Regions from separate parts of the Trichlorobacter sp. genome, predicted to be linked through region 1. Evidence: riboswitches for the same ligand, from Rfam matches in the RefSeq annotation. Region 1 holds a riboswitch; the other holds the start of a gene.
The links. Region 1 has a riboswitch for cobalamin ahead of cobU (bifunctional adenosylcobinamide kinase/adenosylcobinamide-phosphate guanylyltransferase). Riboswitches for the same ligand answer to the same signal wherever they lie in the genome.
Positions count from the first base shown of each region.

Region 1 (7,790 bases):
ACAAAGGGGCGGAACCCCACCCCCTGGACCGTACCGCTGATCTGATATGCCTGGCGGGCTATCGCCCCAGCTCCTTGGCCAGCCACTCGTACCAGGCTCCCAGCCCCTGACCGGTGCTGGCGGACACCTCAAGAATGGCCAGCTGGTGGCTCACCCGTGCTGCGTATTCCTTGCACTGGGCCAGATCAAAGGAGAGGTGCGGCAGCAGGTCCACCTTATTCAGCAGCATCAGGCCGGAGTTGTGGAACATCTGCGGGTACTTGAGCGGCTTGTCCTCGCCTTCGGTCACCGAGAGCACCACCACCTTGTGGGCCTCCCCCAGATCGAAGGCGGCCGGGCAGACCAGGTTACCGACGTTTTCGATGAACAGGAGGTCAAGATTGTCCAGATCGAATGCTTCTGTGGCATGCATCACCATATGGGCATCCAGATGGCAGCCGGCCCCGGTGTTGATCTGCCTGACCGGCACGCCGGTGGCGGCGATGCGACGGGCGTCGTTGTCGGTCTGCTGGTCGCCCTCGATCACGGCGCAGCGGTAACGGCCGGACAGATCGCGTAGGGTTCGCTCCAGCAGGCTGGTCTTGCCGGAACCGGGAGAGGAAACCAGATTCAGTACCAGGATCTGCTTTTCCTTGAACAGCGAACGGTTGAAGGCTGCCAGCCGATTGTTCTTGGCCAGCACATCCTCTTCGATGCTGATCCGCGTAGTACGCTGCGACTCATCATGCTGGTGGTCATGATCGTGCCCATGGTGATGGGCGGCTGCGGGGCTGCAGCCACAAGTGGTGCACATAGCAGGCTCCTTATGCATACTGCGTTTTATGCGTGATACTCGGCGCAGCGGGCTAGCAGAGTGTCAACCAGCCCCGCAATCAAACTGCAGGCAGTACAGGCGGGCATATTCGCCCCCCTGGGCCAGCAGCTGGTCATGGCTGCCCTGCTCCACGACCCTGCCCTGGCTGATGACCACGATTCGATCCGCATCCCGCACGGTGGACAGACGGTGGGCGATCACCAGGGCGGTGCGCCCCACCAGCAGACGGTGTACCCCTTCCTGGATCAACTCTTCGCTGGTGCTGTCCACACTGGCGGTGGCCTCATCCAGAATCAGCAATTCGGGATCAAAGGCCACGGCCCGCGCAAAGGAGATCAATTGCCGCTCCCCCAGCGAGAGGTCACTGCCCCGTTCGGCCAACTCCGTTTCATAGCCCTGGGGCAGCCGCTCAATGAAGCGGTCGGCCCCCACGGTGGCAGCGGCAGTCCGCACCCGCTTTTCTGCCTCCGGGTCACCGAGGCCGATGTTAAAGCCGACCGTACCGGCGAAGATCACCGGTTCCTGCTGCACCACCGCCATCCGCTGCCGCAGCTCAGTCAACGGGATCGTCCTGATGTCGATGCCGTCCAGCTGGATGCTGCCGCTGTCGATCTCGTACTGTCGCCCCAAAAGGCGCACCAGCGTAGTCTTGCCGCCACCGCTCCCCCCCACCAGGGCCACCCGCTCTCCCCGCTGCACGGACAGGTTGATAGCCGTGAGTGATGGTTCTCCTTGACGGTAGGCGAAGGAAACATCACGAAACGCCACCATGGCCGGCAGCGTCAAAGACCGATCGGCCTGCCGGGCCGGGACCTCTCCCACCGGACACTCTTCCGGCTCATCCAGCACCGCAAATATCCGCTCAAGGGCTGCCATGGCCCCCTGCATCACGCCATACTTGGCCGACAGATCTCGAATCGGACCGAAGAATTTCTCGATGTATTGGATAAAGGCCACCAGGGTACCGAAGGTCAGCGCCCCCTGCACAATCTGCCCACCGCCATACCAGACGATCAGGGCGATGGCCAGAGCGGAAAACATCTCAACGATGGCGTACAACGACGCATCCCAGCTGATCACCGGCAGGTTGGCATCACGGTGGGCCGCATTCAACTCGGAAAAACGGCTCGCCTCGTCCTGTTCGCGACCATAGGACTGTACCACCGCCATGCCGCCGATCACCTCGGCCAGGTGTCCGTTCATCCTGCCCAGACGTGCCCGCACCTCGCGAAAGGCCTGGCGCATATTGCGTCGGAACAACCAGGCCACGAAGATCAACGGCGGCAACACCGTGAAGGTCACCAGCGACAGCTGTGGCGCCATCCAGAGCATAGCCGCAATGATGCCGGCCAAAAGCAGCAGATCACCAACGATGGTGATGATGCCGGCGGCAAACATCTCCCCCAACGCCTCCACGTCGCTGGTCAGGCGGGTCACCGTGGCCCCGGTGGCGGTGCGGTCGAACCAGCGGGTCGGCAGCCGCAGCACATGGCTGAACAACGCCGTGCGCAGATCGTGCATCACCCGCTGTCCGATCGATTGCAGACCGTAGACCTCAAGCCAGACCAACAGCGCCTCCAGCGCCAGCACGGCCACAAAGAGGGCCGCCGGGCCAGGCAGCAGATCGAGCCGCCCCGGAACGATCACCCGGTCAATGGCATGCTTCAGGATCAGCGGCTGTGCCAGACGACACAACGCCAACAGCGGCAGCAGCAGCAGTATTCCCGCCACGCTCAGCCGATAGGGCATGACATAACGCATGAACCGGGCCAACAGACGGCTGTCGTAGGCCTTGCCGGCTATGGCATCTTCGTGCAGACCACCGTGGTGCATTGCAACACACTCCTCGCAGTGGAGCTTGTCAAAGCACCAGCCGCTTGTCAACCAGAAGCACGCAGCAATGAATCTGCTTTGCGATCAGTGACCTTTTTCAGGTATAGTGCCGGCATGCAGATCCGGCTCAATGAACAGGTAATCACCATCGACGGCGGGCTGACCGTCGGCCAGCTGGCGCAGCAACACCGGCCAGGGGCCGATGTACTGATCCTGAACGGCTTCCCCGCCTCAGCGGAGACCATGCTGTCGCCGGACGACGAGCTGTTTCTGATCAAGCGGGGCGAGATGCCACCAGCGGATGAATTGGAGTATCTGATGGCGGCCCGCCACACCCCTGGTATCCATGCCCGCCTGAAGGCGGCCTGCGTCGGCATTGCCGGGGTGGGCGGCCTGGGTTCCGCCGTGGCCGTAGCCCTGGCGCGGATCGGCGTCGGGCACCTGGTACTGGCTGATTTCGACCTGGTGGAGCCCTCCAACCTGAACCGCCAGCAGTACTTTGTGGATCAGCTGGGGATGCCCAAGGTGGAGGCCCTGGTCGAGACGCTGCGTCGCATCAATCCCTACCTGCAGCTGACCAGCCACTGCGTCGTACTCGATCCGGGCAACCTGCCCCTTATTTTCTCCCCCTGCAGTGTGCTGATCGAGGCCTTTGACCGGGCCGAGATGAAGGCCATGCTGGTGGACACGGCGATGGAAAGACTGCCGGGTGTTACCGTCATCGCCGCCTCAGGGGTGGCCGGCTACGGCAGCAACAACAGCATCCAGACCCGCCGCCTGAACCGGCGGCTCTACCTGGTGGGGGATGGCAGCTCCGAGGCAGCGCCGGGCAACGGGCTGATGGCGCCGCGGGTCGGCATCGCCGCCTGCCAGCAGGCCAACCAGGCGGTGCGCCTGATCCTGGGGGAAGAACTATGAGCCGGATTGCGGTCGCCATGAGCGGCGGGGTTGATTCATCGGTCACCGCCGCCCTGCTGAAACAGCAGGGGCATGAACTGATCGGCATCACCATGCACCTGTTTGAGCCCCAAAGCTGCGGGGCTGACTCAGCGGTTGACGATGCGGCGCGGGTGGCGCAACAGTTGGGTATCGAACACCATGTTGCCGACTTCGAACTGCCGTTCAAAGAGCAGGTGATTGACGACTTTATCAGCCAGTACCGTCAGGGACAGACTCCCAACCCGTGCGTCTGCTGCAACCGCTCGATCAAGTTCGGTCTGCTGCTGGACAGGGCCCGCGCGCTGGGGGCCGACCTGCTGGCCACCGGGCACTATGCGCAAAAAACCGTTGACCCGGATGGCACCTACCACCTGCGGGTTGCCGCCAACCGGGCCAAGGACCAGTCCTACTTCCTCTACACCCTTACCCAGCAGCAGCTGGCCCGGGTGCTCTTTCCGCTGGGCGCTATCGAGAGCAAGGACGAGGTGCGTCGGCTGGCTGAGCAATTCGGCCTGGACGTGGCCCACAAAGGGGACAGCCAGGAGGTCTGCTTCATCCCCGGTGATGACTACGTTGCATTTCTGGAAGGCCATGGAGTTAAGGCGCACCGCGGGGAGATCGTCCATGTTGACGGCACGGTGCTGGGCCGCCACCAGGGCACCCACCGCTACACCATCGGCCAGCGCAAGGGGCTGGGGATCGGCTGGAGCGAACCGTTGTATGTGATTGCCATCGATGCCGCCAGCAACCGGGTGGTGGTGGGTGAGCAGCCCCATGTCCTGACCGCCGGCCTGCTGGCGGAGGCGATGAGCTGGATCATCCCGCCGCAAGCGACGACCTTCGCAACCAGCTGCAAGATACGCTACCGTCACCAGCCGGTGCCCTGCCAGGTTACGCTTGAGGCCGACGGTCGCTGCAAGGTGCTGTTCGATCACCAGCAGAAGTCGGTCACGCCGGGGCAGTTTGTGGTTTTCTACCAGGACGACCAGGTGCTGGGCGGCGGGCGGATCGTTGCGCCCGTGGTTGCTAGCCACCCGTAATCCCGTTTGACATTGCGGTCTGCGTTCTGTTACAAAAATTGCTCGTGTGACTGGATCAGGGGAAGGGGGTGCGACTCCCCCGCTGTCCCGCAACTGTAACAGGGCCTGTCCCTGGAGCCAGAATACCTGCCAGCCACCTGCTTGAACTGCCTCCGGGGAGAGAGGCACCCAAGCCGGCTTACGCGCGACGCACCACCTGTCCCCCAACGGACAGGTTTTTTTGTTTCTGAAAGGCGGCCATGGCACCCACCACCCTGATTACCGGCGGCGTTCGCAGCGGCAAGAGCCGCTTTGCCGAGCAGCAGACCCTGCGCTATCAACCGCCGCTCTGCTACCTGGCCACCGCCCAGGCCCTCGACGACGAGATGGAGGAACGGATCGCCCAGCACCGGGCCCGGCGCGGTGCCGACTGGCAAACCGTGGAGGAGCCGCTGGCCTTGCCCCAGACCCTGGCCCGGCTGGACGGCACCTACGGCGCCATTCTGGTTGACTGTGTCACCCTCTGGCTGACCAACCTGCTGTTGGCCCGCGATCAGAACGACACCGAACGTAACGAACAGATTGTCGGTACTGTCCACCGTCTGGCCACCACCCTGCGCGCCATGCAAACACCGGTGATTCTGGTGACCAACGAGGTGGGCATGGGCATCGTACCGGAGCACCGGTTGGGCCGCCTGTTCCGCGACCTGGCCGGTCAGACCAACCAGATTCTGGCCGCCAGCTGCGACGAGGTCTACACCCTGATCTGCGGCCTGCCGCTCAAGCTCAAATAACCCAAGGAACCGAACTCCATGCAACGTCTCGAAACCGTTCTGAACCGGATCACCCCGCTCGATGCCGGCCTGCTGGCTGCCACCCAGGCGCGACTGGACTGCAAGACCAAGCCATTGGGCTCACTGGGCAGACTGGAAGAGTTTGCCTGCCGGCTGGTGGCCATCAGTGGCCAGCAGCAACCCGACCTGACAAAGAAGGTGATCTTCACCTTTGCCGCTGACCACGGCATCACCGAGGAGGGGGTCTCGCTCTACCCCAAAGCGGTGACCGCCCAGATGGTCTTTAATTTCCTGCAGGGCGGCGCCGGTGTAAACGTCTTGGCCCGCCATGCCGGGGCCGAGGTTCGGGTGGTGGATGTGGGGGTAGACCATGATTTCGGAGGCTGCCCCGGCCTGATTCACCGGAAGGTTGCCCGCGGTAGCGCCAACTTCGCCCAGGGACCGGCCATGAGCCGCGACCAGATGCTGGCGGCACTTATGGTGGGCATCGAGCTGGCCGATCAGTGCAAGGCAGAAGGGGTCGGCCTGGTGGGCACCGGCGAGATGGGGATCGGCAACACCAGCCCCTCCTCGGCCATCATCGCCGCCTTGAGTGGCCTTTCGGTGGAACAGGTTACCCACCGCGGCACCGGCATTGGCGACCAGGCGTTGGCCCTCAAGCTGGCCGCCATCACCAGGGGGCTGGCAATCAACAAGCCCGACCCCCGCGACCCGCTGGACGTGCTGCAGAAGGTAGGTGGCCTGGAGATCGCCGCCATTGCCGGGTTGGTGCTGGGCTGCGCCGCCAACAAGATCCCGGTCGTGATGGATGGCTTTATCTCCACTGCCGGCGCCCTGATCGCTGCGGAGCTGCATCCCAACCTGCGTGATCACCTGTTTGCCGCCCACGAATCAGTGGAGGTGGGGCACCGTTTCATGCTGGAACGGATCGGCGTGAAACCGATCCTTGATCTTGGGCTACGCCTGGGTGAAGGGACCGGCGGGGCGCTGGCCATGACCCTGATCGAGGCCGGCGTCAAGATCCTGGCTGAGATGGCCACCTTTGAACAGGCCGGCGTGGCCGGACACTGAAGGTCATCATGCGCCACCTCTTGATCGCCCTGCAGTTCCTGACCATCCTGCCGTTGCCATCGCCCAAGCGTTGCGAGGCAGGCGACCTAGGCCGTTCCACAGCCTGGTTTCCGCTGGCCGGATTTTTGATTGGCGGGCTACTCTGGCTGGCCGACCTGGCCCTGACCCCGCTCTTTCCGCGCCAGCTGACCGATGCCCTGCTGGTGACCTTGCTGGCCCTGATCACCGGCGGTCTGCACCTGGACGGCCTGGCCGATGTCTGCGACGGCCTGGCAGCCCGGGGCGACAAGCAGCGCTTCCTGGAGGTCATGAAGGATTCGCGGGTCGGCGCCATCGGCGTGACCGGGTTGGTGCTGGGATTGCTCGTCAAGTACGCAGCCCTGCTGGCGGTGCCGATGGACCTTAAACGGCCGGCCCTGCTGGCAGTGCCGGCACTGGCGCGCTTTGCCCAGCTGGTGGTGCTGGCCGGCAGCCGGTCGGCCCGTCCGGACGGCCTGGGAAATGCCTTTTTAGCTGGGCTGGGTCCCAACCAGCTGCTGCTGGCAACGGCCACCATCCTGCCACTGGCCTGGCTCAGCCTCCAGTTTACCGGACTGGTGGCCTGGCTGGTCGTAACGCTGTGGGCGCTGCTGACCCGCTGGTATTTCACCCGCCGTCTGGGGGGCATCAGCGGCGACATCGTTGGCTGCGCCTCTGAACTAGCCGAACTGCTTGCACTGCTTGCCGTTGTTGCCACAACGGCCATTCTAACCAGGATTTGAGCCACTTATGACCGCATTCACCCGCATCTATCTGATCCGCCACGGCCAAGTGGTTGGCCATGAACAACGCCGTTACAACGGCCACCATGATGTGGCCCTGACCGACCTGGGGGTCGAACAGTACCACCAACTGAAGGACCGCCTGTCCGATAAACGGATCTCGGCCTGTTACTCCAGCGACCTAACCCGTTGCCGGATCGGCGCCGACATCATCTGCCAGCAGTTTGGCATTCAGCCGGTGCATCGCAGCGAACTGCGCGAACTGAACATCGGCATCTGGGAGAGTCTGACTTGGCAGGAGATTCAGGGCCGCTGGCCAGAGGAATGGCAGGCCCGCCTCAACGATCTGGTCAACTATCGGGTGCCGCAAGGGGAAAACCTGCTGGATCTGCACAACCGGGCCATGCCGGTGGTACAGGAAGTGCTGGAACGGCACCAGGGCCAGGAGATACTGCTGGTGGGTCACGGCGGCCTGAACCGGATCATCCTGCTGAACGCCATCGGTGCGCCGTTGGCCAATATGTTCAACATTGAACAAAACTACGGCTGCCTGAATATC
Region 1 covers NZ_JAVEPN010000001.1:239,161-246,950, reverse strand. The annotation lists gene hypF (carbamoyltransferase HypF) at 1-86, opposite strand, end outside; gene hypB (hydrogenase nickel incorporation protein HypB) at 59-793, opposite strand; gene RBQ93_RS01210 (ABC transporter ATP-binding protein) at 857-2,647, opposite strand; gene thiF (sulfur carrier protein ThiS adenylyltransferase ThiF) at 2,762-3,565, shown strand; gene mnmA (tRNA 2-thiouridine(34) synthase MnmA) at 3,562-4,626, shown strand; cobalamin riboswitch at 4,652-4,775, shown strand; gene cobU (bifunctional adenosylcobinamide kinase/adenosylcobinamide-phosphate guanylyltransferase) at 4,866-5,399, shown strand; gene cobT (nicotinate-nucleotide--dimethylbenzimidazole phosphoribosyltransferase) at 5,418-6,470, shown strand; gene cobS (adenosylcobinamide-GDP ribazoletransferase) at 6,479-7,231, shown strand; gene cobC (alpha-ribazole phosphatase) at 7,239-7,790, shown strand, end outside.

Region 2 (7,790 bases), on a different contig from region 1:
GCCGCAGCAGCTGTTTGAACACCTGCGCCGCGCCCACGGCGACGACGTCGAGGGACTATTGGCCGACAGCCGCTACGGGCTGGCCAGCGGCCTGTGCCGCGAGGTGATGACCAAGCCGGAGAAACGCACCATCGAGCTGACCGAACGTATCGACCGGGTGGTTTTGAACCGCTTCCTGGGGATACCGATCTTTGCCCTGGCCATGTGGCTGCTGTTCAAGCTGACCTTTGACCTGTCGTCCCCCTTCAGTGACTGGCTGGATGCCATGACCAGCGGACCGTTCAAACGCTGGACCACCGCCATCATGAACGGTATCGGGGCGCCTGACTGGACCGTGTCGCTGATCAACGACGGTGTGATCGCCGGGGTCGGCTCGGTGCTGGTGTTCGTGCCGGTGATCTTTGCCATGATGTTCTTCATCACCTTCCTGGAGGGCAGCGGCTACATGGCGCGGGCCGCCTTTGTGATGGACCGGGCCATGCATGCCATCGGCCTGCACGGCAAGTCCTTCATCCCGATGCTCTTGGGTTTCGGCTGCAACGTACCGGGCATCTATGCCACCCGCACCCTGGAAAACCCGAAGGACAAGGTGCTGACCGCCCTGTTGATCCCGCTGATGTCCTGCGGTGCCCGGCTGCCGGTCTATGTGCTGTTCGCTGCGGTGTTCTTTCCGGACAATGCCGGCTCGGTGATCTGGGTACTCTACATCCTGGGGATGCTGCTGGCGGTGATGATGGGCTACATCTTCAAGAAGACCCTCTTCAGGGGCGAGGCGCCCCTATTCATCATGGAGCTGCCGCCCTACCGGATGCCCAGTTTCACCAGCCTGATGCTGCATACCTGGGAAAAGGGCAAACACTTCCTGATCAAGGCCGGCACCTACATCTTTGCCGTTTCGATACTGGTCTGGTTCCTGTTAAACCTGCCCTGGGGCTTGGAACACAAGCGCGATTCCTACCTGGGCAGGGCCGGCGCCACCATCGCACCGATCTTCCAGCCGGTGGGCTTCGGCACCTGGGAGGCGGCCTCATCGCTGATCACCGGCGTGATCGCCAAGGAGATCGTGGTGGGCACCATGGGCGAGATCTACGCCCCGGCAGCCGAAGAGGCAGAGCAAGAAAAGCAGCCCACCCTGGGCGAAGACCTGCGGGAGATCGTGGTCTCCTTTGGCGGCGCGGTCACGACTGCAGTCAGCACCGTGCTCTACCTGCCCCAGGAAGAAGAACCTGAGGCAGAGCAATCTGCGCTCAAGACCGCCTTGAAAGGCCAGTTCACGCCGCTCAGTTCCTTTGCCTTCATGGCCTTCGTACTGCTCTACATGCCCTGCGTGGTGGTGGGGGCGGCCATGCGGGCCGAGTTCGGCACCTGGAAATGGGCCGGCGTGGCCTTCGCCTACTCCACCATGCTGGCCTGGCTGGTGGCGCTGATCATCTATCAGGGCGGCAGGCTGCTGGGTCTGGGAGGCTAGACATGGGACTGTTCGACATCATCCTGATGGTAGCCATTGCGGGAGGAGCCATCTGGCTCCTCTATTGCTCACTCTGGAAGAAAAAGGGCTGCAGCGGCGGCGACTGCGGCGGCAGCTGTCACCACTGATTACGCTGCAGGAGCTGCGGTGATCCGCAGCTCCTGCAGCACCAGTTGGTCGCCCCACCCTGTAACCGTGTGCTGCAACCGTTTCAGGCGTTCGTCCGACTGCAGCAACGGATCAACCGTGGTGCGGAACTGGTGTGCAACACCACTCGTTCGTACCAGTTCCGCGCTGCGTGCTGCTGCCCGGCCACTGCCCGTCACCCCGGTAAGTGCGTCGTAGCAATCAAAGGGGGCCTTCAGATCCATCCCCACCCAATCCAGCTGCGGCAGGCAGGCCGCCAGCCGGTCGGGAAACGGCCCGGCAGTATGCAGGCCGGTAAGAAACCCCAGTCGGCGCACCGCGTCCAGGGCCAGGGGCAATCCGGGCTGCAGGGTCGGCTCGCCACCACTGAAGACCACCGCATCCAGCAAGCCCCGCCGCTGTTCCAGCAGCTGCATGACCTCTTGCCACGCGATACCGGCCTGACGATCAACTGCCAGCAGATGCTGATTGTGGCAATAGCCGCAGCGCCAGGGGCAGCCCTGACAGAAGACCACCGCTGCCAGCTTGCCGGGGTAGTCGATGGTGGTGAAGGGGGTCAGTCCGCCGATGGCGAGCATGCCACTTCCTTGAAGAAGGTACGCTCGGCATACTCAGACTTTTTGCCGGTGTTGAAGGAGGCCACCGGCCGGTGGTAGCCCATCACGCGGGTCCAGACCTCGCAGGGTTGCCGTTGTTCTTGCGGTAGTGCTGTCTGCGGTTGTTGGTGCTCGTTGTTCATGCGTTACTCCTTTCATTGATGGCCTGTTGGCGAACAAACTCCTGATCGCAGAGCGGACAGAACGGGTGCTCACCGCTCAGATAGCCATGCTTGGGGCAGATCGAAAAGGTGGGGGTAATGGTGATGTAGGGCAGCCGGAACCGTTCCAACGAACGTCGCACCAGCTGCTTGCAGGCCTCGGTGCTGGAGACCTGCTCTCCCAGGTAAAGGTGCAGCACGGTGCCACCGGTGTACTTGCGCTGCAGCTCCTCCTGCCGCTGTAGGGCCTCGAACGGGTCGTCGGTGAAGCCCACCGGCAGCTGGCTTGAATTGGTGTAATAGGGCGCCTCCGCACTGCCGGCCTGAATGATGGCGGGGAAACGCTTTTTGTCCTCCCTGGCAAAGCGGTAGGTAGTGCCCTCAGCCGGCGTGGCTTCCAGATTGTAGAGGTGGCCGGTCTGTTCCTGAAACGCCACCATCCGCTGCCGCAGGTGATCCAGCAACCGCACCGCCAGACCGTGGCCCGTCGGGGTGGTAATGTCTTCCTGGTCAGCCGTAAAATTGCGGATCAGCTCGTTGATGCCGTTGACCCCGATGGTGGAAAAGTGGTTACGCAGGGTGCCCAGATAGCGTTTGGTGTAGGGAAACAGACCGTTATCCATATGGCGCTGGATCACCTTGCGCTTGATCTCCAGACTGGTGCGGCTGATCTCCAGCAGCTGATCCAGCCGTTTGAACAGCCCGACCTCGTCACCCTGGTGTTGGTGGCCCAGGCGGGCGCAGTTGATGGTGACCACCCCCAGTGAACCGGTCTGCTCGGCCGAACCGAACAGACCGTTGCCCCGTTTGAGCAGTTCCCGCAGATCAAGCTGCAGGCGGCAGCACATGGAACGCACCATGTTGGGGGTCAGCTCCGAGTTGATAAAGTTCTGGAAGTACGGCAGGCCGTAGCGGGCGGTCATGGCGAACAGCAGCTCGGCATTCTCACTCTCCCAGGGAAAATCAGGGGTGATGTTGTAGGTGGGGATCGGGAAGGTAAACACCCTGCCCTTGGCATCGCCAGTGGTCATCACCTCGATGTAGGCCCGGTTGATCAGATCCATCTCGGCCTGCAGCTCGCCGTAACAAAACGGCATCTCCTGCCCGCCGATCACCGGCACCTGATTTTTCAGGTCGTCGGGGCAGGTCCAGTCAAAGGTCAGGTTGGTGAAGGGGGTCTGGGTGCCCCAGCGGGACGGCACGTTCAGGTTATAGATCAGCTCCTGGATAGACTGACGCACCTCCCGGTAGCTCAGCTTGTCCTTGCGGACATAGGGCGCTAGGTAGGTGTCAAAGGAGCTGAAGGCCTGGGCCCCGGCCCATTCGTTCTGCAGGGTACCCAAAAAGTTGACGATCTGCCCCACGGCGCTGGAGAGGTGTTTTGGGGGACCGGCCTCCACCTTGCCCGGCACGCCGTTCAACCCTTCGGCCAACAGCATCCGCAGCGACCAGCCGGCGCAGTAGCCGGCCAGCATATCCAGATCGTGGATATGGATGCTGCCGTCGCGGTGGGCCTCCCCCACCTCCGGCGGGTAGACCTGGGAGAGCCAGTAGTTGGCGATCACCTTGCCGGACAGGTTCAGGATCAGCCCCCCCAGGGAATAACCCTGGTTGGCATTGGCGCTGACCCGCCAGTCACTCTGCTCCAGATACTCGTTGACCGAGGCGGTCACATCCACCACGGTTTTACGATCCTGACGCAGACGGCTGCGCTGCTCGCGATAGACCGCATAGGCCCGCAGGGTGGCGAAGTGGTTAGCCGAGATCAGGGCCTGCTCCACCACATCCTGAATCTGCTCAATGCTGGGTGGTTCATGGGGGAAGCGGTGCCGCAACACCTTCAGCACCTGGCCGGTGATCAGCTGTGCCTCATCCTCACCGAACTCGTTGGTGGCCCGACCTGCACGTATAATGGCCGACTGGATACGGGCCGCCTCAAAGGGGACGCGGCTGCCGTCACGTTTCATGACACTGACGGGTGCTGCTGATACGATCTGTTGCATGGTCTGACTCCTTTGGTCTGGAGTCCGGGGATAGGTCGCGGGGCAAAAACTGAAAACGTCCGCAGCTGCTTGAAACAGCATGCGGACGTTCCGAATTTAACGTCGCCTGATTCCGTTGTTCACCTACTCCCAGTCCCCGGAGAGTAATCTTGTGCACTGGATCAAGGCAGGTCTTCTGACTTGCGAGTCATCCTCCGGGCGCCTTCCCAGCCTAACCAGCCAGTGGTCTGTTGCCCGTTGTCGTCGCTTACAGCGGCGGGTCCGTGGGGGAATGGCTCCTGTGGAGCGTCACCCCTCTTCCCTATCAAGCCCTTACGGGCACCGTTGATCGTGTATGCTGCTCCCGCCAACCAGCAGCGGAATATGTTGTGGCAACACCTCTACCACACCACAAGATATAGAGTCAAGCAGTCACACAACTATTTCATCAGCAGCAGACTGAGGGCCATCACCAGCATGCCGGCCACCAGCCCCAGCAGGCTGTCGTGGCCCTTGCCGTAGGCCCGGCTGGTGGGCAGCAGCTCATCCAGACTGATGTAGACCATGATGCCGGCCACACCGCCGAACAGCACCCCCATCACCTGGGGCGGGATCATGCCGGCCTCGCAGCCAAACACCAACCGCAAAAACAGGTAGGCCACCACGGCCCCCACCGGTTCGGCCAGGCCGCTCAAGACCGAGTAGGCAAAGGCCTTGCTGCGGTTGCCGGTGGCGTAAAAGATCGGCACCGAGACGCTGATGCCTTCAGGGATATTGTGCAAGGCCACCGCAATGGCGATGGCGACACCCAGTTTGGGGTCTTCAAGAGCCGCCAGAAAGGTGGCCAGACCTTCGGGAAAGTTGTGGATACCGATGGCCAGGGCGGTGAACAGCCCCATTCGCATCAGTTTGCGATGCCTGTCGCTGTGTTGATGTTCTCCCACAGCGGCTGGGCTCACGACGGAGAAATCAGGTAGCGGCGCAGCCGGGTTGTGCAGCGGTGCAGATTCGGCCTCGGAGTGTACCTCGTGGGGGTTTTCAGCCGCCGGCACCAGGTTGTCGATCAGACCGATCAGCAGCATGCCGCCAAAGAAGGAGCCCACATTAACCCAGTGCCCCCACGGTTCGCCGTAGCTCTCCACCAGGGCGACCGCCCCCTTGTGAAAGATCTCCACAAAGGAGACGTATAGCATCACCCCGGCCGAAAAACCGGTGGCGATAGACAGAAAGCGGTAATCAGTCCGCTTGGCCAGAAAGGCGATGGCGCTACCGATGCCGGTGGCCATGCCGGCAAACAGCGTCAACCCTAGTGCTATCCATACCTGATCCATACTTGGCCTGTCCCTCGCTCGGTACTGATTCGTTGGCAAGCTTACCATAGGACGACGCATCCGCCAGCCCATAAAAACGGCAGAGGGTAGGCCCCTCTGCCGGATGATGGTAGTGCTATGGTGCTGCTGCCTGCGTTACCGCTTACCCTCCAGCTCATCGATCCAGAGCGGATGGCGGTGTTCGGCGTAGTCCCGCGTCACCTTGCCGGTCAGCATCCCCCGCAGCATCGGCCGGTTGGGCTTGATCAGCAAGGCGCCGATGTGCCCCACAAAGGCCAGGAAGAACAGGATAAAGCCCACATTATGCACCCAGGTGGCCCACAACAGCAGAGTGCGATCCATGTCCGGGGCATAGACGTTCTTCCAGGTCTTGATCAGGCCCGACACCACCAGCATCAACACCGGGATCGCTATCGCCACATAGGCCAGGCGCTGCTCCGGCAGGTATTTGCCAAAGGGCGGTTCTGGCTGGTTGGTCACAAAGCTTTTCAGTACCTTGATCGACTCCGCCACATCACCCTGCCTGGGCACCATGGCCCGCTCTTTCAGCAGCAGGTGGTAGACCAGGTGAAACAGCACCAGTCCCACAAAGACCAGCGAGGCGATGTAGTGCAGCTTGAGGGTGAAGAAAAACTCTCCCGACCACCAGAAACCGGGGATGGCAGTGATCTTGTAACGGGCAGCCGAAGGCAGCTGAAAGATGCCGCTCAACAGCAACACGATGCCGGAGATGGCAATGCCCCAGTGTTCCAGCATCACAATCAGTTCATGACGTTTCACCAGACTGTTCCCGGCCATCAGCGGCTCTCCTTTCCGGCGTTTTCAGCCTTACGCTGTGATAATCTACTGAAAGCGCCCACCAGGCCAGCCACCAGCCCGATGGCCGGCGCTGCCAGCACCGCCTTGGCCATGCCGTCGCTTTCGGCCATCTTGCGCGTTACCCCCGGCTTCAGTTGCGGCTGTCCCTGTTTGGGGTCGGCCGAGGCAGGGCTCAGCTGACGATCAAGCTCCTCAAACGGCACCGGCGAGACATACAAGGTGGCAGTGCCGCCGTTTTCCTGTTTGCCGAAGATATGCCCCCCGATGGCCGCAGCCCGTTTTTCCGCCTCGGCGTAGATCTGATCACGGGGCCCGATCAGCATCGCCTGCTTGGGGCAGGCCTCCATACAGGCCGGTGCCTTGCCGTCTTTCAGGCGATCAATGCACAGGTCACACTTGTACATCACCCCGTTGCCCATGAACTCCTTGGCAACCTTCAGGTAGAGCCCCACCCCGGACTGGCGTTGCGGTATCTTCCAGGGACAGACCGTCTTGCACTTGGCCCCGCCGAAGCAGAGCTCTTGGTCAATCACCACGGCGCTATTTTTATCTTTGGTGTTGGCCGAAAAGGGACAGATGGTGGCGCAGGCCGGGTTGTCGCAATGCATGCAGCGCCGAGGGATCGAGATGGTCTGTGCCTTGCCGTTGACGGTTACCTGGGCCTTTTGCACAAAGATACGGTTGTAAGGAGTCAGCCGGTCGGCAACCTCCTGCTTCTTGGACCAATCCTCGATGATATTGGTGGGAAACGGCGACGGGATCGGATCAACCGGCATAGGCACGGTGGGATTTTTCTCCTGCTTACAACTGGTGACGCAGGCCGGTTGCGGACGTCCCGCACAACCGTCACAGCGTGACAGATCGATCAGGGTTGCCAGCCTGCCCTCAACCGGCGCAGCCAGCAGTTGCTTGGGCAATGCCGCCAGACCGCTGGCGCCTGCCAGCAAAGCGGCCGAGACCTTGAACAGGCCCCGCCGGGATATGCCGTTGTGGGTCGTGGTATGCATGGACGTTTGCGCTCCTCAGTGACAAAATTAAACAGAATATATGAATATTTGAATATTTTGTCAAGGAGCGTGAAACGACGGCAGGATTATGATTCGAACAGCTGGGCCGCAAAGACCAGCTGGTCTGACTTACCCAGTACCAGCACGATGTCATCCGGCTCGAATTTCCAGATCGGGTCCGGGTTGGAAGTGACCTGCTCGCCCCGCTTGATCACCAGGGCCGTGGCGCCGCAGCGGTCCCGCAGCAGGCCGTCCTTGAGCAGCGTGCCATCAAGCGGT
Region 2 covers NZ_JAVEPN010000014.1:80,515-88,304, forward strand. The annotation lists gene feoB (ferrous iron transport protein B) at 1-1,468, shown strand, start outside; gene RBQ93_RS09715 (FeoB-associated Cys-rich membrane protein) at 1,471-1,596, shown strand; gene RBQ93_RS09720 (anaerobic ribonucleoside-triphosphate reductase activating protein) at 1,597-2,193, opposite strand; gene nrdD (anaerobic ribonucleoside-triphosphate reductase) at 2,172-2,354, opposite strand; gene RBQ93_RS09730 (ribonucleoside triphosphate reductase) at 2,351-4,375, opposite strand; cobalamin riboswitch at 4,523-4,716, opposite strand; gene zupT (zinc transporter ZupT) at 4,795-5,685, opposite strand; gene RBQ93_RS09740 (formate dehydrogenase subunit gamma) at 5,821-6,483, opposite strand; gene RBQ93_RS09745 (4Fe-4S dicluster domain-containing protein) at 6,483-7,511, opposite strand; partial or broken gene RBQ93_RS09750 (cation:proton antiporter) at 7,598-7,790, opposite strand, start outside.
Region 2: another riboswitch for cobalamin. It lies ahead of RBQ93_RS09730 (ribonucleoside triphosphate reductase); the one in region 1 lies ahead of cobU (bifunctional adenosylcobinamide kinase/adenosylcobinamide-phosphate guanylyltransferase).